DNA from 2 places in the Candidatus Merdisoma sp. JLR.KK006 genome. Region 1 is predicted to be linked to the other one. Evidence: riboswitches for the same ligand, from Rfam matches in the RefSeq annotation. Region 1 holds a riboswitch; the other holds the start of a gene.
What was found. A riboswitch is a leader RNA that binds a small molecule or an ion and turns the genes downstream of it on or off. The one in region 1 is predicted to bind cobalamin.
Positions count from the first base shown of each region.

Region 2: it holds a riboswitch for cobalamin, as region 1 does, so the genes downstream of both, cobM (precorrin-4 C(11)-methyltransferase) here and VSQ61_RS19820 (sirohydrochlorin cobaltochelatase) in region 1, are expected to answer to the same signal.

Region 1 covers NZ_JAYMNS010000036.1:18,806-34,926, forward strand. The annotation lists gene VSQ61_RS19790 (hybrid sensor histidine kinase/response regulator) at 1-1,694, opposite strand, end outside; gene VSQ61_RS19795 (ABC transporter ATP-binding protein) at 1,853-2,965, opposite strand; gene VSQ61_RS19800 (FecCD family ABC transporter permease) at 2,971-3,984, opposite strand; gene VSQ61_RS19805 (ABC transporter substrate-binding protein) at 3,988-5,133, opposite strand; gene VSQ61_RS19810 (hypothetical protein) at 5,150-5,713, opposite strand; gene VSQ61_RS19815 (hypothetical protein) at 5,822-6,391, opposite strand; gene VSQ61_RS19820 (sirohydrochlorin cobaltochelatase) at 6,449-7,681, opposite strand; cobalamin riboswitch at 7,869-8,060, opposite strand; gene cobI (precorrin-2 C(20)-methyltransferase) at 8,211-8,909, shown strand; gene VSQ61_RS19830 (ABC transporter ATP-binding protein) at 8,902-9,738, shown strand; gene VSQ61_RS19835 (ABC transporter permease) at 9,762-10,493, shown strand; gene VSQ61_RS19840 (polya polymerase) at 10,657-10,890, opposite strand; gene VSQ61_RS19845 (CvfB family protein) at 10,985-11,818, opposite strand; gene VSQ61_RS19850 (acyl-[acyl-carrier-protein] thioesterase) at 11,929-12,630, opposite strand; gene VSQ61_RS19855 (P-loop NTPase family protein) at 12,833-13,411, opposite strand; gene VSQ61_RS19860 (AAA family ATPase) at 13,377-13,724, opposite strand; tRNA gene VSQ61_RS19865 (tRNA-Gln) at 14,045-14,116, opposite strand; gene VSQ61_RS19870 (cation diffusion facilitator family transporter) at 14,283-15,461, opposite strand; gene VSQ61_RS19875 (nicotinate phosphoribosyltransferase) at 15,668-16,121, shown strand, end outside.
Region 2 covers NZ_JAYMNS010000001.1:171,659-187,779, reverse strand. The annotation lists gene ilvD (dihydroxy-acid dehydratase) at 165-1,829, shown strand; gene ilvB (biosynthetic-type acetolactate synthase large subunit) at 1,955-3,640, shown strand; gene VSQ61_RS00820 (L,D-transpeptidase family protein) at 3,964-5,322, shown strand; gene serC (3-phosphoserine/phosphohydroxythreonine transaminase) at 5,577-6,662, shown strand; gene VSQ61_RS00810 (phosphoglycerate dehydrogenase) at 6,655-7,818, shown strand; gene VSQ61_RS00805 (DUF1015 domain-containing protein) at 7,818-9,053, shown strand; gene VSQ61_RS00800 (DUF6465 family protein) at 9,432-9,881, shown strand; gene VSQ61_RS00795 (hypothetical protein) at 10,060-10,992, opposite strand; gene VSQ61_RS00790 (hypothetical protein) at 10,989-11,675, opposite strand; gene VSQ61_RS00785 (AAA family ATPase) at 12,012-13,697, shown strand; cobalamin riboswitch at 13,822-14,022, shown strand; gene cobM (precorrin-4 C(11)-methyltransferase) at 14,282-15,037, shown strand; gene hemA (glutamyl-tRNA reductase) at 15,038-16,121, shown strand, end outside.

The sequences.
Region 1 (16,121 bases):
AGTTCCCAAAGATCAAAAGGCTCCTCTGCCTCCGTCCGGCTTCCGCTTTCCAACTTGCTGATCTGAAGAACGTCATTTACCAGGGACAGAAGATGTTCTGTTGATACACGGATTTTCTTCCTGCAGTCTCTCTGCATCTCCGGATCCTGCTGTCTTTTCTCCATGATAGACAGCATTCCCAGAATCCCATTGATAGGCGTGCGGAGATCGTGGGACATATGGGAAAGAAATTCGCTCTTTGCGGAATTTGCCCGCCGGACCTTCTCAAGCAGCTCCATAATGGCCTGTTCCTGCTTCTTCCTTGTCACCATAATCTCCGTGATATCCTGATGATAGCCATTCAGACTGCTGCCCGGTTTTTTAAATGTTTTGTCGGGCACGCCGCCGCAGCGGACATAAATTTTCCCAAGCTCGGGATGGTTCCAGGGGTAAATCACTTCGGAACGGCCGGTTTCCAATATTTCCCGCACCGACTCCTGTACCATGACCACATAATCCGGTTCAATATGTTCAAACCAGTGCCGATAGCAATCCTCTGGCCCGATCTCATCCGAAACGCCCAAAAGACTACGCATGGTCCGGTCCGTATACATTCTTGGCTGACAGCCCTCCTCCAGTTCAATCGTCCAGATACCGGTTCTGGCTCCCTCCAGAATGTCCTCCAGACTCTGCCTCGCCTCCAGTTTGTCTTTCTCTTCCTGTTCCACTACGGCGTTAATGTCCCGCTGAGCAAATATGGCACAGTTTTCTTCCTCCGTCTTTTCCGTGGCGGAAAAATGAATCTCCAGGTATTTCAGTCCGCAGGTGCTGTCTTTCTCCTGATACCGGATGGAAAATTTCTTCTTTTCCTTAAGCTTCGCCAGTACATAGTCTTTTTTTGTCATGGCCCGAAAGCGTTCCTGATCCCGGGGGATCACATACTGAGATATGTACTGCTCCATAGCTGTCTGATAACCGCCCTCAAAACAAGCAGCCCAATCCATGCTCAACCGTTCACTGTTCCGATAGGTCTCACATTCGCCCGTATCAAAGTTTACCTGATAGATGCCCAGGTAATCCACACTCAGGGCATGGAGAACCTTATAGCTCCTCTTTTGAAGCTCACGGACCAAATCACGCCGCTTCAGAGAGGATACAATAAAATATGCCGCAGTCTGAAGCATATTGGATGCATATTCCAACGATTTTACGGGCGGGTTGTCCACGCCGTAAAAGCCGATAACCTTTTCTCCGTTATAAAGCGGAACCACCACAAGGGAATGAATGTGCTGACGCTTCAGATTTTCATACTGAAGAGGCTCCGTCTTCCGAATATCCTCTATACTCTTGATAACGATATGCCTGCCGATGCTAAAGTTCCGATACCAGCTTGCACATACCTCCGGGGGAACATTTTGAAGATTATCCTTTTCCGGCTCCACTCCTTCGGCCGCCCACTCATAAGTATTGTCATCTCCGCCGGACTCGTTCTGCTCAAAAATATAGGTACGCTCCCCGTTCAACGCTTTTCCCAGGTACCCTAACAGCACTTCAAGGGACTGGTCCGGCGTTCCCTCCAGCAACGCAACACGAAGGCCCTCATTGATTACAGCCTCCAGATTCTGAACGCTTTGCATACCGCTGTGCTGCTCACGGTCCCCGACACCCGGCATACCTTCACCCGCCGTCCCCAAAAGCTCCCTTACATTATCCATATACCCGCCCTCCACATAGACCGTCAGCCACCCTTACTGCATCCGCAAATTCAAGTGCAAAGAAGCTTTTCCCGCTTCGTCACAAACGACCACAGGTCTTGTGTCATCATACCATATGACCCCGGGCACGTCAATATAGAGCATAATCCGCAAATCGCCTAATCATACTGTCTTTCAAGTTTCCCATTCTTCCCGGCATATCCGGCAATCTCCCGCAGCTCCTCTTTCCATTCCCCCGTCTCCTCCAAATCCAGCGTACAAATCACCCTTTTACAGCCGTCAATCAACGCTTTCGCCCTCTCCACTTTCTCCGGCCCAATCCTGCAAAAAGCTCTCTCAAGCACCACCTCCGAAGCAAGGGCCTTTGCCGGGGGACAATCCAAATCATTCTCCCACAAAATCCCCGCCGCAAAAGGCGTTCCCTCCCTCTGCAGTCTTCGAAAAACCGATGCCCCGGTTCCATTTCCGGCAATGACAAAAACCTCCGGCTCCTTTTTTACAGGTTCAAGTTCCAGATTCCCTGTCTTCTCATCATAGCTTCCGGCTGTCATCTCATACAGCCCGGCAATATATCCCGGCGTAAACACCTCCCCCGGTGTCCCGAACCGATCCACCTTATCCCCTTTCACGCACACGACCTTATCAGAGATACGTTCCGCCAGTTCAAGCTCGTGAAGAGACATAATTACCGACAGATGCCGGCTCCTTGACATTCCCTGAAGAATGGAGAGAAACTCCAGCTTATAACGAATATCAAGAAAGGAAGTAGGTTCATCCAGCACAATGAGATCCGGTTCCTGGCAGATGGCCCGGGCCAGCATCACACGCTGCTTCTGTCCGTCACTGGTTCTGGCAAAATCCCGGTCCACAAGCTCCTCAATATGAACCAGCTCCATGGATTCCCGCACAATCCGCCTGTCCTCCTCCGAGAGAACCCCAAACTTTCCGGTATAGGGATAGCGGCCCGTAGCCACCACATCCTCACAGGTCATCAGTTCCGGACGCACTCGTTCCGTGAGAACCACCGAAAGCTTTTTCGAAAGCTCTTTCCCTGAAAGTCCCTGGATCTCCTTTCCGTCCAGATGCACCATTCCCCCCAGGGGGGCAAGTTGTCGGATAATACTCTTTAATATAGTAGTTTTTCCTGCACCGTTCGGCCCAATCAGGGTAAGGATTTCCCCCTTTTTCAACCGAATCTCAATATTTTTAATAAGCGGAACACCCTGATAGCCTACGGTCAGGCCCTCCGTATAAAAATAGAATTCTTCCATATGCCTTACTCCGCTTTCTCTTTCTTTCGATGAACCATAACAAAGATTACAATCGGTGCTCCAAAAACCGCCGTTACCGTACTGATACTAAGCTCCGTGGGGACAAATAAGGTTCGGGCCAAAAGGTCACACAGCAGGCAGAACACCGCACCTCCCAGAAAGCAGCCCGGAATCATCAAAATAGGCTTTGCAGTACGAAACAGGCTTTTTACCAAATGGGGAACCGCAATTCCCACAAAGGAAACCGGCCCGGCAAATGCGGTCACACAGGCCGAAAGCACACTGGACAAAATCACCAGCAGGGAGCGAAACACCTGAATATTCACCCCCATATTTTTTGCGTAGGATTCCCCCATCTGATAAGCACTGATGGGCTTAGACATAAAAAACACCAGGACGGAAGCCAGAAAGGTCACCACAGACATAAGGGCAACATTTTCCCAGCTGATTCCGGAAAAGCTTCCTTTCGACCAGTTATGCAGGTTCACAATATTGGAATCATCCGCAAAGGTCACAATAAAGTCCGTCACCGCCGAGCAGATATATCCAATCATAACTCCACTCACAATCAGCATGGACATCCGATCCATCATGCGTGACATGAGAAGAACAAAGCCCATGGAGATCATCGCTCCCACAAATGCGGCAGCAATCATCACCATGGAGCTGATATGAATGGCCCGTCCCAGAGCAAATACCATCACCAGGGCAACAACAAGCTTTGCTCCGGAGGAGATGCCAAGGATAAAAGGACCCGCTATGGGATTATGGAAAAAGGTCTGCAAAAGATAGCCGGACAGGGCAAGCCCTCCCCCCAGAACAGCCGCAGCCAAAGCCCGTGGAAAGCGTATCTCCATAATAATATCCGTAAATGTCCCGTCCGCTTCTCCTCCCAAAAGGATGTGCAGAACCTCTTTTAGGGGCACTGATACACTTCCCGCACACAAATTCAGTGCCAGAAAGAAAAGCAACAAAATTCCTAATATAAAAAATGACAACACATATCGTCTCTTCTTCATCACTTACTCCAACCGATACAGATAAGTCATATCATCCTCACCCGTAAGCATTTTGTGCATATCGGAAATAATGGTTCCAAGCTCCATAGAGGACTGATAGAGATTTTTTGTAGTACAGTAGACATTTCCCTGCTGCACTGCCTGAAATCGCTCCAACAAATTGCTTTTTTCCAGCAAATCTTCTATGGAGGATAACTCCTCTGTGGTGGTACTGTTATAAATAATATAATCCGCATCCTGGGCCGCCGCATAGAATTCCTCCATCTGCATCGTCACATTGGAGGAAGCCGTATCCTCTTCCTCTCCCAGATGTTCAAACACATAGCTGCCCCCGGCCATCTCAATCATTTTTGGCAGATAATCCGAAGAGCGACGCACATTGACCTCCCCATTGGCAGTAATATAGAAGAAAGCCACCCTGCTTCCTGTCTTTTCTCCCTGATCCACAGTCTCAAACGCCTTTACTTCCTCCTCAAAAGCAGCTTCAGCTTCTTCCTCTTTCTCTGTCAGTACTCCGTACAGCCTGACCCACTCCGTTCTTCCAAGAGGATTACTCTCATAGCTGGAATAGTCCACCAGCACAGGGACTTTCAGCTTCTCCAACTGCTCCTTGACCTCCGGCGTATGATAAATCATGGTATTTTCTACTGCAAGTCCGCAGCCCTTTGACACGATCTGCTCATAATCGGGGGCCGCATAACTGCCCGCATGGAGAATATCTCCTCGCTCCATAGCGGCTCTCGCTTCCTCAATATACCAGGAATCCGCCTTTAAGCCGGAAAATCCAACCCTGTCAAGAGCATCCAGGGACACGAACATATCCATAACCGCAGAAGCCACCAGATAGATATTTTCAACAGGCTGCTGCAGCACAATAATATCTCCGCTTAAGTCCGACGGCACTTTCATTTCCTCCGGAACCACCAGATAACGTGCATCCTCGGCAATGGTCAACAGCTTATAGCCGCCTTCATAATAATCCACTCCAAATTCACTGGCATAGCGAAGCTCCATACTGCTCTCCCAGGTAAGCTCCCGGCTGATATCCTTGTTATTTTTTGTGCTTTCTTCCTTTTGCCCGTTCTTGCAGGAGGTCAGGGAAAGTAACAGCACGCCGACAAGACCAATTGCAGTCAGCTTTTTTATCATCTGCACATACACCCTTTCAGCTTCTAAGCATTCTTCTTCTCTTACTGATAAAGGAAACAACGACGCATATAAAAATAATAAATATCACCATATAGACGACTCTCTGGGCTGCCGCCTGGGGTGTCTGTTGTTTTGACATAACGCCCTCCAGGTCAAAGGTCAGCTGATATGTAATCTCATGGGGCGTGCTCATGGCTGTAGTATCTGCAATTACCTCCACTGGTTCATTGAAAACTGTAATGGGAATCTCAAAGGTGGAATAGCCCTCCTCATAAAGGGGAAAATACTTTTTTCCCTCCACAAGCATGTAATCGTAGTGGGTACTGCTCCACTCAATCCGGGCATAAGCATGTCCGTCCAAAACCGTCAGACCTGCCGGGGAGGACACCGTAGTTCTTCCCGTTCCGCCTGTCAGCTCCACTTCTATGGCATATTCTCCATCCTCCATGTCAATAAGTGCCGCCTCCGGCTCTCCTGCTTCTGCACCGTAAGCCGCCAATCCAGGAAAAGCAAGACATCCTCCCAGGAGAATTGTAAAAACTGATACTTTAAGCATCCGAAACAGTTTTCCTTTTTTCATAATGATTTCTCCAATCATACATATAAATCTAAGGCTGCCGCAAGAAAAAGCTCTTGGCCTTTGCGGCAGCCCCCGAATGTTTATCATCCAAAGTCAGATATGCAGCCCCTATTCCATTCTTTGGGGATTCGAGACACTGACCTTATGATCGTACCAGGTTCCCTTTGTTCCAATCAGTGCCAGATCAAATTCTACATCTATCCCGGGAACCGGAATATCGAATCCATAGACCTCTTCTGTTATGCCGTCACTGTAGGTAACGGAATCTGTCGTCGGCTCAAGAACCCTGGCCCCCTCCTTACCGGCATCTTCCGCCACACCGGGAAAAAGATTCACAATATTTTTAGAAGCCAGGGATACATGTATCACCATCTCCCCATTCTCTACGGTAAGAGTTCCCTTTCCGTCGTGGGCCTCGCATACATGAAACATGCTGCTGTCCGTATCAAATTCCGCCGTATAAGTACCATCTTTCAAAACGACTGCAGGTGCAGCCTTTTCTTCCTCTTCTTTCTGGTCCTCTGAATCTTGTTCATTCCCAAGGTCCGCCTCCGGCTCGGATGCTTCCATCGTCTCCTGTTCCTGATCTTCCTCTGCATTTTTCAAAGAGGTGCAGCCCGTTAAAAGTGTCCCTATCACAAGGGCCGTGCTCACTAACATGATGATTTTTCTTTTCATTTTCTTTTTCCTTACTTTCACTGTTCAATGAATGCAAATACTGGCTGAACAGATAATTTACTTCATAGCTGCTGCGGTATGTGCAATATACAGATCCTGAATCGCCGGAATCTGGCCAAGTCCTGCAATCTGTGTATCTACACTGTCAAACTTACCGGATGCCGTAAACATGCTCTTCCAGGAATCATCATCGTCTCCGGCCATATCATTGTTGGCATGATCACCCGCCACTACCATCAGGGGACGGAGAATCACTTTCTTGTAGCCGGCCTCTGCCACTGCCTCAATCACGGCTTCGCAGGCCGTTTCCTCCGGCTCTCCCTCAACAGTTCCGATAAATACATTCTCATAGCCAAGCTCTTTCATCTGTGTCTGCATCTGGCTGTAGGAAACCTTAGCCGTGTGGGAGGTTCCGTGTCCCAGGAATACAAATGCCGCACCGTCCTCCTTTGCCCCATCCAGGCTGTCATAACCAGCCGTCTTCACGGCTTCTTCCGTAACTGCTTCTGCTACGGCTTTCTTGTCTGCATTGATAACTGTTGCGTCCGATCCAACGTCTCCCAGCAGGGGGTCCGCAATCTTTACGGATTCAAACTTGTCCTCATAGGCCCCAACGGACTCCATCAGCTCGTCATACTCCGCACCACGCATCAGGTGCGTGGGCTGAATCACAAGATTCTTTACCCCATTTGCCACCGCACGCTCCAGAGCCTGATCCATATTGTCAATAAACTCATTATCCCTTGCCTGCACATGATTGATAATAATCTGAGCCGTAAATGCTCTCCTTACGGACCAGTCAGGATTTGCCGCAGCCAGGGCATCCTCAATCCCCTTAATGTCCGCCACACGGCTGTCATTAAAGGATGTACCGAAGCTGACTACCAAAAGCTCGTTCTCGCCAATCTCATCCTGGTTAAGTGGATCGTCCTTGGAAGCATCTCCCGTGTCTCTTCCAAAGTAATCCGGATCCGCTTCTTTACCCTCCACTAACTCTTTCTGAGCATCCGTCAATGCATCCCAGGCAGCCTTTGCCGCTGCACACTGTGCATCCGTCTCGTCCGTTCTCTTCTGAACATAGATTGCATCAATCAAACCTGCAACTTCATCTGCTTTTTCCTGATCGGAAGCTTCCTCTCCCGGTGCTTCCGTCTCCTCAGGTGTCTCCTCCGGCGTTTCTGCTTCCTCTGCCGGTGCAGGTGCTGCCGGCTCCGCTTCCTTGCCGCATCCGCTTAAGCAAAAAACAAGCACCATAAGTGCTGCCAGCAAAAGTGACATGTTTCTTCTCATATTGTTCCTCCTTCTTTGGAACGTCGCAGGCCGTTCTGGTTAAATGTAAAAATGCCCTCCTTGTTCGGGAAAGGCATCGGTAAGAGGACGCAATGATGTTGTATGTTTTTCTGACATCTGCGACCAGTTACTCGTGGCCTCGGGGCCGGTGTATCCATTCATCTAACTATATGGTTCACCGAGATTTCTCCCGAATTTTCCGCAGGCAGGTCTCCTGACTTGTAGATCCTCACAACAATGCCGCCTTCCCAATCTCTCAGTGGCTTATATGGCATCCCACTCCCTACTTACAGTGACGAGTTCGCACAGGACTTTCACCTGTTTCCCTTTTCACCACGCCGCATCCGGACGGCGTGACACCTGCAGCCCGCTTCCTGCGAAGCTACGAACGTAATATAGCACATTCCCTGACAAAAAGCAATATGCATTGTGCGTAATAACAAAAATCTAGTTGAAAAAAATTTCTATCCCCCGTATAATAAATCTCATGCATTTACAAAAGAACTGAAATAAGATTAGGAGAACGCTTATGACTGGAATCTTATATGGTGCGGGCGTTGGCCCTGGTGATCCGGAGCTTATGACTCTAAAGGCCGTACGTCTCATCCGTGAAAATGAAGTGATCGCTCTTCCGGGACCTGATGCCAGAGAAACGGTAGCCTACCAGATTGCCGTTCAGGCCCTACCGGAATTGGCGGAAAAAAACCTCCTTTCCGTGGACATGCCCATGACCCACGACAAGGAGGAGATGAACCGAAATCACCAAAAGGCGGCCGATATCATTGAAGCTTATCTGAAAGAGGGAAAAAATGTGGTTTTCCTTACATTGGGAGATCCCACCATTTACTCTACTTACCTCTATGTGCAGAAGCATATTCTAAATCGGGGCTATCATACAGAGCTGGTCAGCGGAATTACTTCTTTCTGTGCTGCCGCAGCACGGACAGGTACGTCTCTGGTTGAGTGGGATGAGCAGCTGCATATCCTGCCCGCCGTTCACAAGCTGAACAGCGACCTATCCCTCCCCGGCAACTATGTTTTGATGAAATCCGGGCGGAAGATGCAGCAGGTCAAGGAGATTCTAAAGTCCAGCGGCCGGGATGTGGTTATGGTGGAAAACTGCGGCATGGCAAATGAACATATCTACCGCAGCACAGATGAGATCCCCGATGATGCCGGATACTATTCTCTCATCATTGCAAAGGAGCTAAAAGGCAGGCATGATTGAGCTTCAAAATCTCACAAAAAAATTTGAGCATTTTACTGCTGTGGATTCCATCAATCTTCGAATTGAGACAGGTGAATTTTTTGGTCTGTTGGGACCCAACGGTGCCGGAAAGACAACTACGATCGGTATGTTGTCCACGTTACTGCTTCCCACTTCTGGTGAGATTCGAATTGACGGCGAGCTCTTAACCAGAAAGCGGCAGGATCTCAAGAAAAAGGTCAGTGTCATCACCCAAGAGTATTCCATGCGGCAGGATATGGATATGGAGGAAATCATGGAGTACCAGGGGCGGCTTTACTTTATGCCTGTGAAGCAGATAAGAGCACGTACAAAGGAGCTTTTTGCCTTTGCAGGTCTTACGGAGCACCGCAGGAAAACCATCCGCAAGCTATCCGGCGGCATGAAACGTAAGCTGATGGTCTGCCGGGCTCTCCTTACGGAGCCGGAGATTCTTCTTTTAGACGAGCCTACCGCCGGTATGGATGCCATCTCCCGGCGGCAGATGTGGGGGCTGCTGCGGCAGTTAAATGAGCAGGGATTAACTATCCTTTTGACCACCCACTACATCGAGGAAGCTCAGTCTCTCTGTAGCCGTGTAGCCCTGATGAACGGCGGAAAGCTGAATGAGATTGACACACCGGCCCATTTGATTGAAAATCTGGGGGCTTATGCCATTGACGAGACACTGCCGGAGGGATTGCACAGCCGTTACTTTCATGAGCGTTCCGAAGCCATCGCCTGTTTAAGCAGCCTTACCAGTCAATGCACGCTTCGGGATACTACGCTGGAGGATGTATTTGTGGAGCAGGTTGGAAAACGTCTGTCATAAAAATCTGTTAGATGGAGTATCTTATGGGAATTATCACGATTTTATGGGAAAAATGGAGGGAATTTCTGCGGGACTTTTCCCGCATCACCTTGGCGGCTCTGGTCGCCCCATTGATGTATCTGATTGTATTTGGCTGGGGAATCCGGACTACCATGAACGGAATGCCCTATCTCAATTTTTTGATACCCGGCGTGGTATCTTTAACCACTATGAACGGCAGCTTCAATGCCATCGCTCAAAATCTGAATGTGCAGCGGCTCTATGAAAAAGCCTTTGATCAGGTAATTATCTCCCCCACCCCTCTGTGGCAGTTTATCGCCGGACAGATTCTGGCCGGGGCTCTTCGAGGACTTTATGCGGGAGGTATTATCCTTTTTCTTGTATGGCCTATCGAAACCGGACTTGTATTTAACGGAATCTCCATTTTGATTCTCTTTTTAAACGGTGCAGTCTTTTCCGCCCTTGGCATTGTAGTCTCTTTCCTGGCCCGCAGCCATGCGGATGTACCCCGGTTTTCCAATTACTTTATTATGCCTATGGCTTACCTGTGCAACACCTTTTTTTCCACGGATCGCATTCCTCACGGAGCCCGGGAAATGATTGCTGCCCTGCCCCTTTCCCAGACCAGCCGCATGGTCCGGGGCATTGCCACAAAAGAGCCTGTAAACCTACTGGGCATTCTGATTCTGCTTGCTTATCTTGTTGTACTTACGGGAATTGGACTTTCCTTTGTGTATAAGAAAAAGAATCTGTAGAAGTCTGAGCAGTGCAAAAATAAAAGATGACAAAGTTGTCAGACTACATTTTTATAGGGTGAAGCCCGACTTTCGGAAAATCGGCGGTTTTCCGAATGGCACTCACTGCCAAAATTATAAAACGCAGCAACCGTTCCTTACAGGAACCATTACTGCGTTTTATTTAACCATTGATCATGAATGAAACTAATTTGTCGATATCTTCCTTCTCGTATGCGATAATCTCAAGCTCCGGAATCTCACCGTTGGAAAAGATGTTCGCCATAGATACATACTGAGAAAGTTTGGACTTCAGGTTCAGTCTGTCGCCTTCGCCTGTTACCAGCTCTACCTTACCCTGGCAGCTGTCTACTACTTCGAAGAACTTATCGATGTTTGAAATGTTTTGAACTTTCATCTTTTTTCACTCCTTTCTTCTTCATCATTATAACTGCTCAAAGGCAGTTTGGAAAGCATTTTTTTCCTTTTTTTATAAATTTGTTAAATTTCCATCATTTTCGCAGGATGCGTTTCTCGGTTATCTCTATTTTGCCATCTTTTAGGAGCCGTCCCACTGCTCTTTTAAATGCATTTTTACTAAGGTGCAATTCACGCTCTATGATTTCCGGCGAAACCTTGTCATTAAAAGGGAGGACTCCGTCATACTCGTCCAATACCTGGAGAACATATTCCGCATCCCGATCCATCTGCAGGTAAGCTTTTTCCTGTATGCTCAGGTTCAGCTTTCCGTCTTCCTTTACGGCCGTTACACGAGCCTCTATCTTGTCCCCAATGGCCGCATTTCCATGAAACTCTTTTCTTGGAATCAGACCGGAGTAACGATTGTCTACAGCTACAAAAGCGCCAAATTCCCGGCTTATCTCATAAATGGTTCCGGTTACCCGATCCTCTGCCTCATAGGGAGAATCGGTCTTTAAATATTTGTATACATTCATGGTGGCACAGAGACGACTGCTCTTGTCCTCATACAGGGCAATCAGCACTTCCTCTCCTGCCTTTACTCTTCTGGTCTGTTCTCTGAAAGGAAGCAATAGCTCCTTTTCCAATCCCCAATCCAGAAAAGCTCCGATTTTTGTAACCTCCGTTACCTTAAGTACCGCAATTCCTCCAAGCTGTACCTTGGGCTCATGTGTGGTGGAAATCAGGCGGTCCCTGGAATCCCTGTAGACAAATACTTCCAGCCGCTCTCCCGGCTTTGCCTGTTCAGGCACTTGCTTTTTCGGAAGCAGAACCCGTTCCTCCACACCCTCTTTTTCAGCCAGATACACGCCGAATTCAACTTTTTTTACAATGATCAGCTCCTGCTTTTTTCCCAATAAAATCATGTGCCTTTGTCCTCCAATTTTATCGCCATAAATCAAACAGCTATACCCGTATCCGGTCTCACAGGTTCTTTCCAGTATATCTGTTCCCAAACCATTTTCAACCTTTTCAATTACGAAAGCTCTACCACAGCGTACGGTCGCCCCAGTTCATCGCAGAGAGCCGTCATATAGCGGTTGTCTTCCTTTTGCACTACCGGATAAATCATGTCACCCAGAACGGCCGACTTCTTGTACTCTGCACGCATCTGCCGAATGGGGAAGTCCTCCGGAATATATTCCCGAGCCATCTGGATATACTGGCCGTTATTGACGTGATGGTTGGTATCCAGGTGGTGCTTCTGTACGGCGAAAGGCTCCTTCCTCTCCCCATCCTTTGGCATGGGCACCTTTCTGGAAGCATAGTTCATGTCCAGCTTTTCCTCCAGCACGTATACCTTCTCGATATTCTCCGGCACCCGTATCGGACGGCCTGTATCCGTATCCAGGAAACTCCAGAGGGTATTGGCATAGGCCAGCATCTTCCCTTTCTGATCTTTCATTACAAAATTCCGGCAGCCGCAGAAGCCCTGGAAATGGTAGGGCCAGGTAGCGATTGTGATCTCCTCGCATAGTTCCGGATAGCGCTCCACCACGATCTGCCATGAGGAAAGCACCCAGACACGATGCAGCTTTTCCAGTACCCCCACTCCCACCTTTAGTTCCTCGGACTGGAAGGTGCTGCAGTCTTGAAAATAATTGATAATTCCGTTTAAAGAAAGCTTTTTGTCTTCGCCCACCTCACTGTAACGGACTTTGCTGTTGAATGAATACATCTTATTTCTCACCTCTGAGTGGTATTGTAGCATAATTTTTGATAATTATCCAGTCAAACGGGCATCGGCATGTCCGTTCCTCCAATCAGAACCTATTTCCCACAAAAATCAAAGCTGTATTTCCGAATCTTCTTCTCCGGAATTCCTTTGGACATGAGCATGGTTTCGTACTTTTTCTCCTCTATCTGCCTTAATGCCGCCTTCACGGTATCCGTAAGCCCTTCACCATAGTACGGAACATCCGGTTCACCTCACGGTTTGTCAGGCACAGCTCATAGTTCGGAATATCTTTATCCTCAGCCTCCCAAAAATCCTCATGCCGGATCACTCTCAGATATCCGCCGGCCAGCAGCAGGCTCCAGATCCCATCCTCGTTTTCATTCAATTTCCCGTACACAATCTGCTCATCTATCGGCGTTACAATGGACTTTCCGGAAATCAGTTCTTCAAATTCTTTCTTAATATCCGCACTCCCCTCCCGGACGAGCTTTCCCACCAGGCTGTTAGAACTTGAATTTGTCCAGTAAGCTCCTGCTTTTTTCGTATCCAGATAATTCAAAATAGACCATTGATTGTAGATATCTGTATAACTGCCAAAAGTAAAGCCGTCATACCAGCTTTTTACCTCCTGCTCGCTGTCAGACAGCCCAAATTCACCCAATGCCCCAAAAACTTCTTCCTCTGTAAATCCAAAGCAATCCGCATATTCATCTGAAGTAGCAGTAACAACCTTGAGATTGTTTAAATCAGAAAAAACAGATTGCCTTCCGGGCCTGGTCAAAGGTAATCTGTTTTACGTCCGCAAAGCTCAGCGCAATCACCGGATACATTCCCTGTAATTCTCTGAATTTCTCCTCTTTCCATATAGACAGACCTTCAAACAGATCGCCTCGTCCTGCGTAATCCACGGAAAAAAACTGCTCCGTCATATTCATATTCAAGGTTTTCCCAAATCGTCTCGGACGTGTAATCAGCGTAACTTCATCCTGGGCTTCCCACCACTCTCGTATAAAATCCGTTTTATCCACATAAAAACAATTATTTTGTCTTATTTTCTCAAAGCTTTGAAGTCCGATTCCTACCATTCTCGCCATATTCACACCTCCTGCTATATGATACCTATTCCTGTCTGCTCTTCGTTTTATAGTATAACACATGCTGATATTTCCAACAATATTGCCATTTTTATTTCTTTATGCAGTTGTATACCTCACAGCAGGCTGAACGCCTGTCAAAAAAGAGCGCAGTAAGAATCTCTTTTTCTTACTGCGCTTCTTCAGGTTTCGATTGTTTTACCGCTTCCGACTTTTATAAGTAATTGTTCATAACTTTTCGCAATATATTAATATCATTTTAAAGGAGCATCTCAAAAGACAGTCAAAAACCCGGCGGATTCCTCCACTGGGTCTTAAAGCAGGGCTACAAGGATTCGAACCTTGAAATGACGGAGTCAGAGTCCGTTGCCTTACCGTTTGGCGATAGCCCTTTGTTTTTCAGTGAATATTACTATAACACATCTTTTTCTAAAATGCAAGTACTTTTTTGCAACTTTTTCATAAAATTTTTCATGGGAATTTCCCCTTTTCTATTTGGAAATTATTCACTATTCTTTTTAATGATTCATTCGCTGTCTTTCAGACTTTTAGGCCCGTTCATCCTTCGGCCACATATCCTTTTTCTATGGTCATCACGCACTGATACCTGGAATCTAAAATACTCACTCGTTCCATAATATCCAGTTGAAGCTGTGTAAGCTCCTCCTCCCGGTAAGCAAAAGGGACTACCACATCAAATATCAGATTGATCTGCTGCTCCCCGTCCACCATGCGGAAATCATGCAGGGTCAGCCGGTCATCCAGCTCTTTCAGCACAGCCGTCACCTTTGACCGCACAGCTGCTATCCGGTCGTCCCTCACCTCTACCGGATCCATATGAATCACCAGAAAAATCCCAAGCTTTTTTGCCGCCTCACGCTCAATCCTGTCAATAATTTCATGTGAAATCTCGATGCTTACGTCATTGGGCACCTCCGCATGAATAGAAGCCAGGCTTCTCGTGGGTCCGTAATTGTGCACAATAAGGTCATGGCTGCCCAAAATTCCCTCATAGCCCTCCACGAATTCCGTAACCTGCCGGTAAAGCTCCGGGTCCACGGCCTTGCCGATGAGCGGCTCTAAAGTATCCTTGGCAATGCCCACGCCGGCCCACATCACCACAAGGGACACCAGAGCCCCCACAATACCATCAATATTGATTCCCGTAAAACGGCAGAATAAAAGGGACAGAACCGCAGCGGAGGTGGTGACCACATCTCCCATAGCGTCCGTGGCCGTAGCCATCATTACAGTGGAATGTATCCGCCTACCCAGTTTTCGATTAAAATATGCCATCCAAAGCTTTACTCCAATGGATATCAAAAGGACCAGAACGGATATTGTGCTAAAAGACAACTCCTCCGGCTCCCATATCTTGCCTACGGCAGTTTTCAGAAAGTTTAATCCAACCTCAATTACCAAAAAGGATACAATCAGGGCTGCTATATATTCGATCCGTCCATGACCAAAAGGATGATCCTTATCTGCAGGCTTACTTGCCATCTTCACACCTACAAAGCCTACCACTGATGAGGCTGCATCTGACAGGTTATTGAAAGCATCCGCCTGAACGGAAACACTGTGGAGTACCAGTCCCACCATAAACTTTCCCGTAAACAGCAGAATGTTGCAGATAATCCCCACCGTGCTGGCCATAACTCCGTATTCGGTGCGCACCCGGGCATTCTCTACATTTTGGTAATCCTTTACAAATTTATGCACTAAAAAATCAACCATTATCTGTTACCTCATTTCGCATTCTAACTATTGTAATATATTTTTTTGAAAAAGGGAAGAGTGGCTTGTCATTTTCCTTTGAATGTGCTATTGTTAAACTATTCACAGTCATTGTCCGTCATGTGACAAGACAGCTATTAAAATCCACGCAATAAGCTGATGGGAAATCATACTTGCTGCGCAAAAACAAGGAGTGGAAAATTACTATGAGTACGATGAAACTGACTCTGCTCACGGATCTTTATGAGCTTACTATGATGCAGGGCTACTTTAAAAATCATTCCAATGAAACGGTTGTTTTCGATGCCTTTTACCGGAAAAACCCTTCTGGAAATGGTTTCGCAATTGCTGCAGGTTTGGATCAGGTGATTGATTATATTAAGAATCTGACCTTTGATCAAAAGGATATTGATTATCTGAGAAGCCTTAAGCTTTTTGATGAGGATTTTCTGGAGTATTTGAGTAAGTTTCGGTTTTCCGGAGATATTTATGGGATTCCGGAGGGTACGGTGGTATTTCCGAGGGAGCCTCTTGTGAAGGTGATTGCACCTATTATGGAGGCTCAGCTGGTGGAGACAGCTATTCTTACGATTGTCAATCATCAAAGTCTTATTGCCACCAAGACGGCCCGTGTGGTTCATGCGGCTAAAGGAGATGGCA
Region 2 (16,121 bases), on a different contig from region 1:
GTTCTAAATAAGAGGTACTGGAAGAATGCTGCGGAACTTAAAACAGCAGCATTCTGAACAGTGCCAGAACAATTTACAGGCACAGCTTTAAGTGGCTGGGAATTGTTCTAAATAAGAGGTGCTGGAAGAATGCTGCGGAACTTAAAATAGGAGGAGTGGAAAATATGAAAAGCGACGCAGTAACAAAGGGAATGCAGCAGGCACCCCACAGAAGTTTATTTAATGCACTGGGACTGACCCAGGAGGAGCTTGACAGGCCATTGGTAGGAATTGTCAGCTCTTATAATGAGATTGTACCGGGCCATATGAATCTGGACAAGATTGTAGAGGCCGTAAAGCTTGGCGTGGCCATGGGCGGAGGAACCCCAATCGTATTCCCGGCCATTGCTGTCTGTGACGGAATCGCCATGGGACATGTGGGAATGAAATATTCTCTGGTAACCAGAGATCTCATAGCCGATTCGACCGAGTGTATGGCGCTGGCGCACCAGTTTGACGCACTGGTCATGGTTCCCAACTGTGATAAGAACGTACCGGGGCTTTTGATGGCGGCAGCCAGAATCAACGTTCCTACCGTATTTGTCAGCGGCGGCCCTATGCTTGCCGGTCGTGTAAAGGGACAGAAACGCAGCCTTTCCAGCATGTTTGAGGCAGTAGGCGCTCATGCGGCAGGCAGTATGACGGCAGAGGAGGTACGGGAATTTGAGGAAAAGGTATGTCCTACCTGCGGCTCCTGCTCCGGTATGTACACGGCTAACAGCATGAACTGTCTCACGGAGGCACTTGGTATGGGCCTTAAGGGAAACGGAACTATTCCCGCCGTTTATTCCGAGCGCATTAAGCTGGCAAAGCATGCGGGAATGCAGGTTATGGAGATGCTTCGCCGGAATATCCGTCCCCGTGACATTATGACTGAGAAAGCATTCTTAAATGCCCTGACCGTAGATATGGCACTTGGCTGCTCCACCAACAGCATGCTTCATCTTCCTGCTATTGCTCACGAGGCAGGCGTGGATCTGAACATGGAGGCAGCCAATGAGATGAGCGCCAAGACACCAAATCTCTGCCATCTGGCTCCGGCAGGCCCCACTTATATGGAAGATCTGAATGAAGCGGGCGGCGTCTATGCCGTTATGAATGAATTGAATAAAAAGCAGTTATTGTATACAGACTTAATTACTGTAACAGGAAAGACAGTGGGAGAAAATATCGCAGGCTGTGAGAACCGGAATCCGGAGGTTATCCGGCCTATTGACAATCCTTACAGCGAAATTGGCGGAATCGCCGTATTAAAGGGCAATCTGGCTCCCGATACGGCCGTGGTAAAGCGTTCCGCCGTTGTGCCTGAGATGATGACCCATGAGGGCCCGGCAAGGGTATTTGACTGCGAAGAGGATGCTATTGACGCCATCAAGAGCGGAAAGATCGTAGCCGGTGATGTGGTTGTGATCCGGTATGAGGGACCCAAGGGCGGACCGGGTATGCGTGAGATGCTGAATCCTACCTCCGCCATTGCAGGCATGGGCCTGGGAGCTTCCGTAGCACTTATCACGGACGGACGTTTCAGCGGAGCCTCCAGAGGAGCTTCCATCGGACATGTATCTCCGGAAGCAGCCGTAGGCGGCCCCATTGCATTGGTGGAAGAAGGCGATAAAATTCGCATTGATATCCCCAATAACCGTCTGGAGGTTTTGGTATCTGACGAGGAGATGGCAGCAAGAAAAGCAAAGTGGCAGCCAAGAGAGCCCAGAGTAACTACCGGCTATTTGGCCCGCTATGCGAAAATGGTAACCTCCGGAAACCGGGGAGCGGTATTAGAGATCAAATAGGAAAATCAATTATAAATTCTATACCTTGACAGACGAAGTCTGCCTGCCCTTAACGGGCATGTATCAGGGGGGATCCGCAGGGTACGGATTTTGAAAATGATTATATATAAGAACGGAGAAAAAGCATGCAGTTGACAGGATCTGAGATTATCATCGAGTGTCTGAAGGAGCAGGGAGTTGATACGGTTTTCGGCTATCCGGGAGGCGCAATTTTAAATGTATATGATGAATTGTATAAACACAGCGACGAGATAACCCATATTTTGACCTCTCATGAGCAGGGTGCATCCCATGGGGCGGACGGTTATGCCCGGGCGACGGGAAAGGTGGGCGTATGTATGGCAACCTCCGGGCCGGGAGCTACCAATCTGGTTACGGGAATTGCAACGGCCTATATGGATTCTATTCCTTTGGTAGCAATTACGGCCAATGTAGGAAGGTCTCTGCTGGGAAGAGATTCCTTTCAGGAGGTAGATATTGCCGGAATCACCATGCCGGTTACAAAGCATAATTATATTATAAAGGATGTGGAAGAGCTTGCGCCGGCTATTCGGAAAGCTTTTCACATTGCAAGAAGCGGCCGGCCCGGCCCGGTGCTGATTGATGTAACCAAGGATGTAACAGCAAACAAGACGGAATATGAATATCAGAAGCCCATGGAAGTTGAGCGTAAGACAGATACCATCCGGGAAGAGGATATAGCTCAGGCAGCAGCTATGATTGCGAAGGCAAAGAGACCATTCATCTTTGTGGGCGGCGGAGCCGTGCTCTCAGGAGCATCTGCCGAGGTAGCAAAGCTTGCAAGAAAGCTTAATGCGCCTGTCTGTGATTCCCTTATGGGAAAAGGCGCATTTCCGGGAGAGGATCCCTTGTATACGGGAATGCTCGGCATGCATGGAACCAAGGCGTCCAATTATGGCGTGACCCAGTGTGACCTTTTGATTACCATTGGCGCCCGATTCAGTGATCGGGTAACGGGAGACGCAACCCGTTTTGCAAGAAAGGCCAGAATTCTTCAGATTGACATTGATCCGGCGGAAATCAATAAAAATGTGATTGTAGATGCAAGTATTATCGGGGATGTGAAGGAAGTTTTAACACGCTTGCTGCCTCAAATCCAGGAGAAGGAGCATTCCGAGTGGATCGAGCAGATTGAGGCACTGAAAGAAAAGCATCCATTAAAATATGAGGAAAACCGTCTGACAGGTCCTTACGTGGTGGAGGAGCTGTATCGAATCACAAAGGGAAATGCGATTATTACCACAGAGGTAGGCCAGAATCAGATGTGGGCGGCTCAGTTCTACAAGTACAAGGAACCCAGAACTTTCCTTACCTCAGGAGGACTTGGAACCATGGGATACGGCCTTGGGGCCTCCATCGGAGCTAAGCTTGGATGCCCGGATAAGATTGTGGTAAATGTGGCAGGAGACGGCTGCTTCCGCATGAATATGAATGAGATTGCTACGGCGGCCCGCTACAATGTGCCCATTGTACAGCTGGTACTGAACAATCATGTACTGGGAATGGTTCATCAGTGGCAGACTTTGTTCTATAATAAGCATTATTCCGCTACTATTTTGAATGATCAGGTGGATTTTGTGAAGCTGGCGGAGGCGCTTGGGGCCGTGGGAATGCGTGTAACCAAGAGAGAAGAGGTTGCGCCTGCTTTAGAGAAGGCTATGTCTCTGGGACGCCCCGTGGTGATTGACTGCATCATTGACTGCGAGGATAAGGTATTTCCTATGGTGGCAGCAGGAGCGCCCATTGAGGAAGCTTTTGATGCGGAGGATTTGGAAAAGTCCGTGAAATAACAAAAAGCACACAAGTATACATGAATAGGGTACTTGCAGGGGATAATTTTGTAAATACACGATCACAGTCCAATACAGTACTGGAGGCGGAATCCGACCTCTTGCCGTAAGGCAACTTTAAATAGGCCGGATTCGTTACTGTGAACATCATAGGTGTAAACCAATGTCATTAAGTTAAGCTTCAAAAAATGACCGGCATAGGGGAGGAGGGCCGCCCCGCTAAGGGGTGGCGGTTCTTGCCCGGAGCCTTCATATACTTTTCGAGCTTAATTTAATGACATTGAGGTGTAAACAGTAACAATGAATCAGGGAGTTTGATGATAATGCGGAAGCGGATCAGGTGGTTTGTTTGGAGCCTATTTGCGGTTCTGGTGATCTATACGGGAGTTTCCATATATTATATGGATCATTTTTTCCCCGGAACCTCCGTTAACAATATGAATGTGAATTATCTGACTACCGATCAGGTGAACCAGCTGATCTTACAGCAGGCGAAAGAATATAAGCTTGTACTTAAGGGGCGTCAGGCGCAGGTTGAGGAAGTGGAGCCGGAAAATTTGGGCGTAACTTATTATGAGACAGATGCGGTCTGGCAGGCAAAACGGGCTCAGAACGGTTTTTTGTGGCCAAGGATGTTCTGGCAGACGGATTCTTATCAGGTGACAGCAGGCGTTTCCTTTGACGAAGAACAGCTTCTGGCAGCAGTCCGGGAACTGAAAATGGTAAAAAGCGGTAATCCGCCCAGGAATGCCTGGGTGGAAATGACAGAAGATGGTTACGAGATTCATCCGGAGGAGCCGGGAAACAGAGTGGTTGTAAAGAACCTTGAGGAACAGATCAAAGGCGCCGTCTCCAATCTGCTGCCAGAGCTTGATCTGGATGAGACAGGTTGTTACCAGGCACCGGGGATTACTGCGGAATCTGAGAAAATCACAGCTCTCACTAAGCAGCTTGACAATTGGCTTGGAACAAAGGTTACTTATGAGTTTGGTCCGGAAACAGAAGTGGTGGATGAAAAGGCAGTCAGCAGTTTTATCCGTCTGGACGGATATACGGCATCCCTGGATTCGGAGGCAGTTGCAGAATGGGTTCAGGAGCTGGCGGAGGGCAGAGATACCTACAAAAAGCCCCGGAACTTTCGGAGTACCCTTCGGGGTATTATCACAGTGAAGGGCGGTAATTACGGCTGGCAGATTGATCAGGAGGCTGAGAGTGAGGCACTTTTTGCCCATATTGAACAGGGAGATACCATTACAAAGGAGCCGGCTTATTCACATCGGGGCAATGTGTGGAGCAGCAATTATGACATTGGAGATACCTATATTGAAGTGGATATGGGGGCCCAGCATATGTGGTTTTACAAAAATGGTCAGCTCCTGGTGGATACGGATGTAGTGACGGGAAATATCAGCCGGGGCTGCCGGACACCTGCTATTGTGGCATCCGTACAGTATAAAGCCCGTAATGCTGTGCTGCGTGGAGCCGATTATGCCACGCCTGTAAAGTACTGGATGCCTTTTTATGGAAATTACGGTATACATGATGCCAGCTGGAGAGCTAAATTCGGCGGAAATATCTATATGACAAACGGTTCCCATGGCTGTGTCAACACGCCGCCGGCTAATATGAAAATTATATTTGAGAATGCAGAGAAGGGGATGCCTGTTATTTTGTATTATTAAAAATAGTAGTCGAACTGGAAACAGCAGACCTTAATCAGTGCACAGAAGGATTTGCGGACACATCTTTATGTGGCCGGAAATTCTTCTATATGGGGTGTACGGATTAAGGTCTGCGGAACTGGAATTGGTTTTAACAGCAGACCTCAAACAGTATCCAGATGGATTTCCAGACGCAGGCTTTTTTGCGTCTGGAAATTCATCTAGGTAAGGGGTACGGATTAAGGTCTGCGGAACTGAAATGAGGAGGATGAAAGATGAAGCGTGTGTACAATTTTTCCGCAGGTCCGGCTGTACTGCCGGAGGAAGTGCTTAAAGAAGCAGCTTCCGAGATGATGGATTATCAGGGAACGGGAATGTCCGTAATGGAGATGTCCCATCGTTCCAAAGTGTTTGAAGGAATCTTAAATGAAGCAGAGCAGGATCTTCGAGAACTGATGGGGATTCCAAATAACTATAAGGTGCTGTTTCTCCAGGGCGGCGCCCATTTACAATTTGCCATGATTCCCATGAACCTTATGAAGAATCGTGTTGCAGATTACATTGTCACCGGTCAGTGGGCGAAGAAGGCTTTTAACGAAGCGGCTATTTACGGAAAGGTCAACAAGATTGCATCCTCAGAGGATGAAACCTTCTCCTACATTCCGGACTGCTCGGATCTTCCTATCAGCCCGGATGGGGACTATGTATACATTTGCGAGAACAATACCATTTACGGAACGAAATTTCATACTCTTCCCAATACCAAGGGAAAGATCCTGGTATCTGATGTATCCTCCTGCTTCCTTTCCGAGCCGGTGGATGTGACAAAGTACGGACTGCTTTACGGCGGCGTACAGAAGAATATTGGTCCTGCCGGTATGGTAATTGCCGTGATTCGGGAAGACCTGATTACCGAGGATACCCTGCCGGGAACGCCTACCTATATGAAGTATAAGATTCATGCGGATGCCAACTCCCTTTACAACACGCCCAATGCCTACTGCATCTACATGTGCGGCAAGGTATTTAAATGGCTGAAAAAGATGGGCGGCCTGGAGGTTATGAAAGCCCGCAATGAGGAAAAAGCGGCGATTCTTTATAATTTCCTGGATGAGAGCCGGCTGTTTAAGGGAACGGTCAGAAAAGCGGATCGGTCTCTTATGAACGTGCCTTTCGTAACAGGCAATGACGAACTGGACGGAGAATTTGTGAAGGCGGCTGAAAAAGCCGGCTTTGTGAATCTGAAAGGCCACCGGAGTGTAGGCGGCATGCGTGCCAGCATTTACAATGCCATGCCTATGGAAGGCGTCAGGGCTCTTGTGGAGTTTATGAAAAAATTTGAGGAGGAACACCATGTATAAATACAAATGTCTGAATCCCATTGCCAAGTTTGGCCTTAATCACTTTACCAGAGAATATAAGGAAGTAGAGGAACTGGATGAGGCAGACGCTATCCTGGTTCGAAGCGCTGCCATGCATGACATGGAGCTGCCGGAAAATATATGTGCCGTTGCCCGGGCGGGAGCAGGGGTTAACAACATTCCCCTGGGAAAATATGCGGAGCAGGGAGTTGTGGTATTTAACACGCCGGGAGCCAATGCCAATGGCGTAAAGGAGCTGGTGCTGGCCGGACTTCTTCTGGCATCCCGTGATATTATCGGAGGCGTGAACTGGGTGCAGTCGGAGCGCCAGAATGAGGAGATTGCCCAGCTTTCCGAGAAGCAGAAGAAGCAGTTCGCAGGCCGTGAGATTTTAGGGAAAAAGCTGGGAATCATTGGCCTTGGGGCTATCGGCGTCCAGGTGGCCAATGCTGCCATTCATCTTGGCATGGAGGTAATGGGGTATGATCCTTATATATCTGTGGAGGCGGCATGGAATCTGTCCAGAAATATCCGTCACATTACCAATGTAGATGATATTTACCGGGAATGTGATTACATAACCATCCATGTGCCCCTTATGGACAGCACAAAGAAGATGATCAATGAAGGGGCCATAAACAAAATGAAGGATGGGGTAGTAGTTCTCAATTTTGCCCGTGATTTGCTGGTGGACGAGGATGCCATGGTGCTGGCCTTAAAGCAGGGCAAGGTAAAACGCTATGTGACAGACTTCCCAAATACCAATACGGCAGGCGCCAAGGGAACCATAGTGATTCCCCACCTGGGAGCGTCTACGGAGGAAGCAGAGGAAAACTGCGCCCGCATGGCGGTAAAAGAGCTGCGCTGCTATCTGGAGCATGGAAATATCAGCAATTCGGTAAATTACCCCAACTGTGATATGGGAGTACCTGCTTATCCGGCCCGTGTAGCTATCTGCCATAAGAATATCAAGCATATGCTGAGCCAGTTTACCAACCTGATGGGCGAGGAAAACCATAACATTGCCAACATGACCAATAAGAGCCGCGGGGATTACGCTTATTCTATGTTTGACCTGGAGAGCCAGGCAAGCCCGGAGCTTATCCGCAAGCTGGAGGCCATAGACGGCGTATTGAAAGTGCGGGTGATCTGCTGATGGCGAAGATACGACCTTTTCAGGGAATCAGGCCGGCAGAGGGAAAAGAGTCTCTTGTTGCGGCCCTTCCCTATGATGTATACAGCCGCAGGGAAGCGAAGAAGGCTGTGGAAGGAAAGCCCTTGTCCTTTCTTCGGATTGACCGGGCCGAGACTCAGATGGCAGATGATGTGGACACTTGTGATCCGAAGGTTTATCAGAAAGCCAAGGAACTGCTGGAGGAAATGCAGGAACGAGGAGATTTTATTCAGGATGATGTTCCCTCCTTTTATCTGTATGAGCTGACTATGAATGGCCGAAGTCAGACGGGAATTGTGGCATGCGCTTCCATTGACGATTATCTGGAAGGCTGCATTAAGAAGCATGAGAATACCAGACGGGAAAAGGAAGAGGACAGATTTCGCCATGTGGATGTGTGCGATACTCAGACAGGCCCCATTTTTCTGGCATATCGGAATGAACCGGAGCTTAAGACGCTGGCTAAGGAGAGTAAGAAGGGTGAGCCTTTGTTTTCCTTTGTGTCAGAGGACGGCATTGGGCATAGAGGCTGGCAGATTCGGGAAGAAGCTGTCATTGGGCGTATTCAGGAAGCCTTTGGGAAAATGGAATCCGTCTATATAGCGGACGGCCATCACAGGGCGGCATCGGCTGTCCGCGTGGGCCTGAAGCGCCGGGATGAGCATCCGGATTATACAGGGGAAGAGGAATTCAATTATTTCCTTTGTGTGCTGTTTCCGGATGATGAATTGATGATTATGGATTATAACCGGGTGGTTCGGGATTTGAACGGACTTTCCCCTGAAGAATTTTTAAAAAAGGCGGAAGAGATCTTTACGGCAGAGCCATTGAAAGAGGCGGCTCATCCCCAAAAGAAGGGGGAGATAGCCATGTTCCTTTCCGAACAGTGGTATCTTCTGACCCTGCGGCCGGAGTACGAAAACGAGGATCCGGTGGAGGGTCTGGATGTGTCAATCCTTCAGCGGGAGCTGTTGGAGCCTGTCCTCGGAGTGGGAGATCCCAGAACAGATAAGCGCATTGATTTTGTGGGCGGCATTCGGGGGCTTGAAGAGCTGGAGCGCCGGGTGCATACGGATATGGAGGCTGCCTTTGCCATGTATCCTACTTCCATTGGAGAGCTGTTTGCCGTGGCGGATGCGGGTCTTTTGATGCCGCCGAAATCCACCTGGTTTGAGCCAAAGCTGCGGAGCGGATTGTTTTTACATAAGCTTTCCTGAGAGGCTGCATTAGATATTCTATCTTGACGGAGGAAATCTGCCTGCAGGATACACTTTTTCGGACAAAAAAGCGTTAAATAGTGCTGTTACGGCGGTTTTTCTTAGCTTTCCTTTTAATAAATATGTGTGTGCGCAGTGCATGAAATCTCCAGTTTTTCCGGGAAAATCCTTGTATTTTAGGCATAATATCTACCGCATAAAAGCATAAATCAGGATTTGCAAGAATTATACCCAAAAAGCAGAATCCAGTAAGGAGAAAACTAATAAAAACGGAGAATTTTACGTCTTTCGTTGAATTTAAAGGGAAAACAGGCTATAATAAATTCCGGTGAAATTAGGAATTTATTTAATATCCGGTTAGCATAAGGGAGGATTATCATGAGTGCTAAGAAAGTAACAGATACAGTGAAGAAAGCAGAGACTGTAAAGACAACTGAGCCGGCAAAAGCAGCAGAAGCTTCCAAGGAGACAGCTACAGCTCCGGTAAAAGATGAAGCAGTAAAGGCAGCACCGGCAAAGGAAGCAGTTAAGGAAGAAAAGGCTCCTGTAAAGAAGGAGGCAGCACCTAAGAAAGCTGCCGCAAAGACTACCGCCAAGACGACTAAGACAGTGAAGACAGCAAAAGAGGCAGTAAGCCAGAACGTATATATTCAGTTTGCAGGAAAGGAAGTTAAGACTGAGGAGCTGGTAGAGCAGGTAAAAGCTGCCTGGGCAGCCGAGGGTCACAGAGCATCTTCCATTAAGAGCCTGGAGCTTTACGTAAAGCCGGAGGATATGGCTGCTTATTACGTAATCAATGGCAAGGTGAATGGCAAGCTTGAACTGTAAGTAAAAGCAATAGGGAAGATAACAAAAACGTTCCGCACTATCTGGTGCGGGGCGTTTTTTCAATGTGTGGCGAGGGTGGCTCTAATCTTGCTGGTGAAAAACACTTTATCCAGGCATTGACTGAAAAAGAAATCGGTTCATGCGGTATTACCACGGCCTGGCTAAAAGGGTGTAACTATTACGAATAGGCATGATTGTTCCATTTGAATGCAAATTTATCCAAGTAGTCCAAAGCTTGAGCATTGCTGGAAAATCGCTCGGTTGAAGAAAAATAGCTCTCATAGGAAAAACACGTTATGTCGTTCGGTAAGTTTTTCATAGCCTGAGTGCTAAAAAAATTATCCGTGGGTTCAAAGAGCGTGTTTATCATTTGCACAATACCCTTTGGCAGACCTGCTGTTTCCAGGTAATCAAGATACAAGAAAGCATCATTATTTTGCAAATTCACAAACCACTGTCCGTTTTTCATCAAATAATTCATTACCATAATGTTTAGGCAATAGATGTCAGAATTGCGATCTGTGAGAAAATAGTTTCTATTCTGTTCCTGTTTATACTTTCGGGGGTGATTTTCATACAGGTCTTGTGACATACTTAGATAGCGAGAGCGTTTCCCGCATCCGGACTGAGAACGCCAACCATCAATATCACAATGAAAAAGCTCTCCTTTTGTGTTTATAAAAATATTTTCCTCATGCAAATCAGCAAAGGAGAAGGAGGGGTGTAAAGTGCTTAGCCACAGGATATCTTCATATATTTGAGAAAACCATCGTACTGCATCCGCAATACCAGCAAATTTTAATGCTTCAGACAGTACTTTACCTTCACAAAAGGGCATTTCGTATCCAACAATTTTTTTATCAAATGTATAAATACGCATTGGCATGATAAACTGTTTCGGAAAATGGCAGTTGCTTTGGACAAGGCTGTATAAGGTTTCCCGATCACGGGCTACTGCTTCGTGATCCGTAAGGCAGCCATGATAAAGCTTGATAACCGTGCCATGCGTTGTCTTAAATAATGAGGTATAGGCATTTTCTTCCCTTGATAACAACTCATATTTTTCCATCTCATGCAGTTTTTCAGAGCAGATTTCTTCTATTTGGATCATTGGAGTATCCACCAAATAGAAAGAATTAACATCAGAACCATAAGTATTTGGGTCAAACACCCACCGGTTTTTGCCTGAGAGTTTTTGTTGGCCAATGAGAAATTGGAATATTGGCCGATGCCACGTTCAAGGGCCTCAGACGCTAATATGTTTTCTTGCTCTTTTTTCAATTCCATCTGTCTGTGCTTTTCAGGCACTCTATCATAACTTCTGCTCCATGCAACGGCATCATTGCACAGTCGTAGGAACTGATTAGCCATATCTCTAATCTGCTCTTTAGAATATTTTGAAATTTCGTTTGCAAAGTTTTTTGGCTCTGTATAGGTAAGAGTACCGCCGCTGCTATTACCAAAAACCAGTTCTCTTATGATCCCATTATTTCCTTTCGAAGAAAAATCATAAAATTTTATTGTGGTTCCAGTAAAGTATTCCCGCCATATACCATCCTCTTCTACAAGATATAAAGGAACGTTAACCTTGTGCGAGTAATATCCGGAGGAATTATTTTGGGTAATTTGTATCTTTTGAAATGCTGGCTCAACTGGTATATAAGAATTCAGATCGTGGAAATAGATGGAGGAATTACAATCAAAAGAATAATATGGACTGCCATAACCGCCAGAATTATAGGCGTATTTTCCGTATCCGTAAAGATATGCGATAGCGTAATTTTTTTTCCCCATTATATGCTCCTCCTCAGTGAATAATGATTTTATGGCAGACAGTAATAACTTAACAATATGTTTAAAATTCCATGATTTGATACAAGCCTATTCATTGATAATAGTAGTTCTTTTGTGCTGATAATTATTATAGCTTTTGCAGGTCAGTTTGTCCATTGTCAAACTGTTTGACCAATAAATTTCGAAAAAATAAAACTTATTCTATGTCAAGGGTTCTTTCTCATACGATACTTTTTCCTTGTCTTGCATATTGTTTTAAAGTATAATTCAGGTTATAGCAGAGGCAACAAATAGGGGAAAGAAATAGCGATTTTTATATCAAGGGTGACGTAGAATATGGCAAGAACAGTAGGAATCGGACATCAGAATTTTGAACAATTGATTACTAATGATAATTTTTATGTGGATAAAACCATGTTTATCAAGGAATGGTGGGAAAATCAGGACGTGGTGACGTTGATTACCCGCCCCAGACGTTTTGGGAAGACCTTGATGATGAATACCGTAGAGCGATTTTTTTCCGTGGAATATGCAGAAAGAGGTGAGCTATTTGAGAAACTTGCCATCTGGGAGGATGAGAAGTATCGGAAGCTTCAGGGAACTTATCCGGTAATATTCTTAAGCTTTGCAGATATCAAGGAGAACTCTTTTGGGGAGGCAAGAAAAAAGATCTGCCAGAGCATCCGGCGCCTTTATGATAAATATGATTTTCTATTGGAGGGCAATTGCCTGCGGGAGGGAGAGAAGGAGCTTTATCGAATGGTTTCTGCCGAGATGGAGGATTACCTGGCGACGGATTCCCTGAAATACCTTTCCGATTATCTGTCCCGTTATTATGGAAGGAAAGTACTCTTTCTTTTGGATGAGTATGACACACCGATGCAGGAGGCTTATGTAAGCGGTTTTTGGAAGGAAATGACTATATTCACCCGGGGGCTGTTTAACTCTACTTTTAAGACGAACCCTTATTTGGAACGGGCCATTATGACAGGAATCACCAGAGTCAGCCGGGAATCCATCTTTTCGGATCTGAACAATCTGACCGTAGTGACAACCACTTCTGAAGCCTATGCGGACTGCTTCGGATTTACAGAGCAGGAAGTTTGGGATGCACTGAAGGAATTTGGCCTTTCTGAAGAAAAAGAGAAGGTAAAAAGCTGGTATGACGGCTTTACTTTCGGAAATAGGCGGGATATCTACAATCCATGGTCAATTTTGAATTACCTGAAAACAGGAAAGGTTTCTGCTTATTGGGCCAACACCAGCAGCAATAGCTTAGTGGGAAAACTGATTCGGGAAGGGAACAGAAGAACCAAGATAATTATGGAGGATCTTTTGGAAGGAAAATCTTTTCATACGGAGATAGATGAGCAGATCGTATTCAATCAATTGACTGACAATGAAAGTGCAATCTGGAGTCTGTTGCTTGCAAGCGGTTATCTGCGTGTAGAACGGTTTTTCTTTGATGAGGAATGGGGGCGTGATGAGTACGATTTGATGCTGACGAATAAAGAAGTACGCATCATGTTCCGGAGAATGATTCGGAATTGGTTTGGCAGGGATGATTCAGGATACAATGAATTTGTAGAGGCATTGCTGCGTGATGATAAGAAAGAGATGAATATATACATGAATAAGGTTGCACTGTCCACCTTCAGTTCTTTCGATACGGGGAAAAAGCCGTCTGAATGTACAGAGCCGGAGCGTTTTTATCATGGCTTTGTGCTTGGACTTCTGGTGGAACTCTGCGGGCGTTATATTTTGACATCCAACCGGGAAAGCGGATATGGCCGTTATGATGTAATGCTGGAGCCCTGCCGAAAGGAAGAGCCGGCCATGATACTGGAGTTTAAGGTGCACAACCCGGACGAAGAAAAGTCCCTGGAGGACACGGTGAAAGCCGCATTGCAGCAGATTGAAGAGAAGAGATATGCGGTATCCCTGACAGCGAGAGGAATAGCACCGGAGCGGATTCGGAAGTATGGGTTTGCTTTTGAGGGGAAGAAAGTTCTGATTGGGTGAAGATTTAAGCCCGTTTTGGGGCTGCCGGGCGGGGGAGCCGGTTGAGCCTATAAAACTTTCTTATTTGACGAACCTTACGTCATATGCTAAACTATACCATAGATTTTGCCGCAAAAGGCAAAGAAAATAAAATACGACAGAAAGTGTGCGTTTATAAAACGCAGAAAAGGGAATTGGGTGAGAGTCCCAAGCGATCCGGTCACTGTATTCAGGGAGTGAAGCCCGGGAGCGTGCAGCTCTAAAGATCCATTGCACTTGTGTGTGAGAAGGAGGGCCAAAGCGAGGAACTGTAAGTCAGGAAACCTGCTTTCTGTAGGTGGGTGCTTTTGGAGTTTGCTGCATTCTGTTTATAGCGGATTTTTCAAGGGTACTTCGAAGATTGGACGGGCTTCCGGTAAAAGCAGTTCCAGGAAAGAGAAGAGACAGGGCCCGTTTATGCTATGGGCTCTTTTTTTATCCTGTAGATACCCTGTAATGCATATTCTTCTTTGGAGGACGAACTTTGTGCGGTAAAGTATGGGAAAAGGACTGCTATCAATGAACGGATAAGGAAAATATATGAAGGAAAAGGGAGAGATAAAAGGATGGTATCATTCATAGGTGCAGGCCCCGGCGATCCGGAGCTTTTGACCATCAAAGGGAAACGACTGATAGACAATGCGGATGTTATTATTTATGCAGGTTCACTTGTGAATCCTGAAGTGTTAGCCGATGCAAAGAAGGATGCCCTTATTTACAACAGTGCAGGCATGACCCTGGAGGAAGTGCTCTCTGTGATGAAGGAGGGGGAGGAAGCAGGAAAAAAGGTGGTACGGGTACATACGGGAGATCCGGCCATTTACGGCGCCCACAGGGAGCAGATGGATGCCCTTGACAAAATGGGTATTTCCTACGAAGTGATTCCGGGTGTCAGCTCTTTTCTTGCGGCTGCGGCCGCTTTGAAGAAGGAGTATACCCTTCCGGGGGTCAGCCAGACCGTGATTCTCACCCGGATGGAGGGAAGGACACCCATGCCTGAGGGAGAGAAGCTCCTTGATCTGGCAAAGCATAGGGCTACCATGGTTATCTTTTTAAGTGTGGGAATGCTGGAAGAACTGTGCGCCACCCTGGGACAGGCGTATGGGCCGGATACTCCGGCGGCAGTCGTATATAAGGCCACCTGGGAGGATGAGAAGATTGTGCGGGGGACACTTTCGAATCTTGCGAAAAAAGTAGAGGAGGCAGGTATCCGTAAGACCGCCCTGACGGTTGTGGGCGATTTTCTGGGGGATGATTATGAGCTTTCCAAGCTGTATGATAAGACTTTTACACATGAATTTAGAAAAGGAGTGGAGTCATAGATGGGGATTTGGCTATTAAGCATCAGCCATAAGACGGCTCCCCTTGCCATACGTGAGTTATTTGCCTTTACTTCGGAGCAGCAGACAGAGCTTCTTAGAGCCCTGTGCTCGGATGCGGGTGCGGCAGAAAGCCTGGTGATCTCAACCTGCAACCGGACGGAGATCTATGCCTTCTATCCAAAAGAGGAACAGCAGCAGAAGCTATTTGCCCGGTTGCAGAAAGTGGTTCTAAAGAAGGCTGGGGCGTTACAGGTAGAGCACATTACGGATTATCTGCGGTTTTATCAGGGAGAAAAAGCAGTCCGCCATCTGTTCCTGGTAGCTGCCGGGCTGGATTCCATGGTGGTTGGTGAGGATCAGATTCTGGGCCAGGTGAAGAAGGCACATGAGCAGGCAAGAGCGGCAGGTACTACAGGCAAATATCTGAATACCCTGTTCCGTTATGCAGTAACCTGCGCCAAGCGTATTAAGACGGATACGGAGCTGTCCAAAACTGCCGTTTCCACAGCGACCCTTGCAGTCAAGGCTGCGGAGGAGGCGCTAGGAGGCCTTCAGGGAAAGAAGATAATGGTCATTGGGGGAACCGGGGAGATTGGCGGCATTGTTCTTAAGAATCTCTACAGTATGAAAGGACTGCATATTTACAGCACCATCAGAAATGTAACATTGACCCATGATGCCCATCTGAAAAGTGAGAGCAATCATATTATTGATTATAAGGAGCGGTATTCCTATGTTGATGAAATGGATGTGGTAATCAGTGCAACTTCAAGTCCTCACTATACTCTGACCTATTCCAAGCTGCGGGAGCAGATTCATACGGAGAAGCCCAGGGTATTTGTGGATCTGGCCGTGCCGGTGGACATTGAGGAAGCGGTAACGGAGATTCCACGGACCTTCCTTTACAATATGGATGACTTTGAAGCCCTGGCAAAAGCGAACAATCAGGCCAAAAAGCAGGCGGCAAAGGAAGCGGGAGAGATCTTAAAGGAGTACGAGGAAGAATTTATGTGCTGGATGATCTTTCAGTTTTCCATGCCTCAGATTGAGAGAACAAAGGAATGGATGCTTGAGGAAGCGGAGA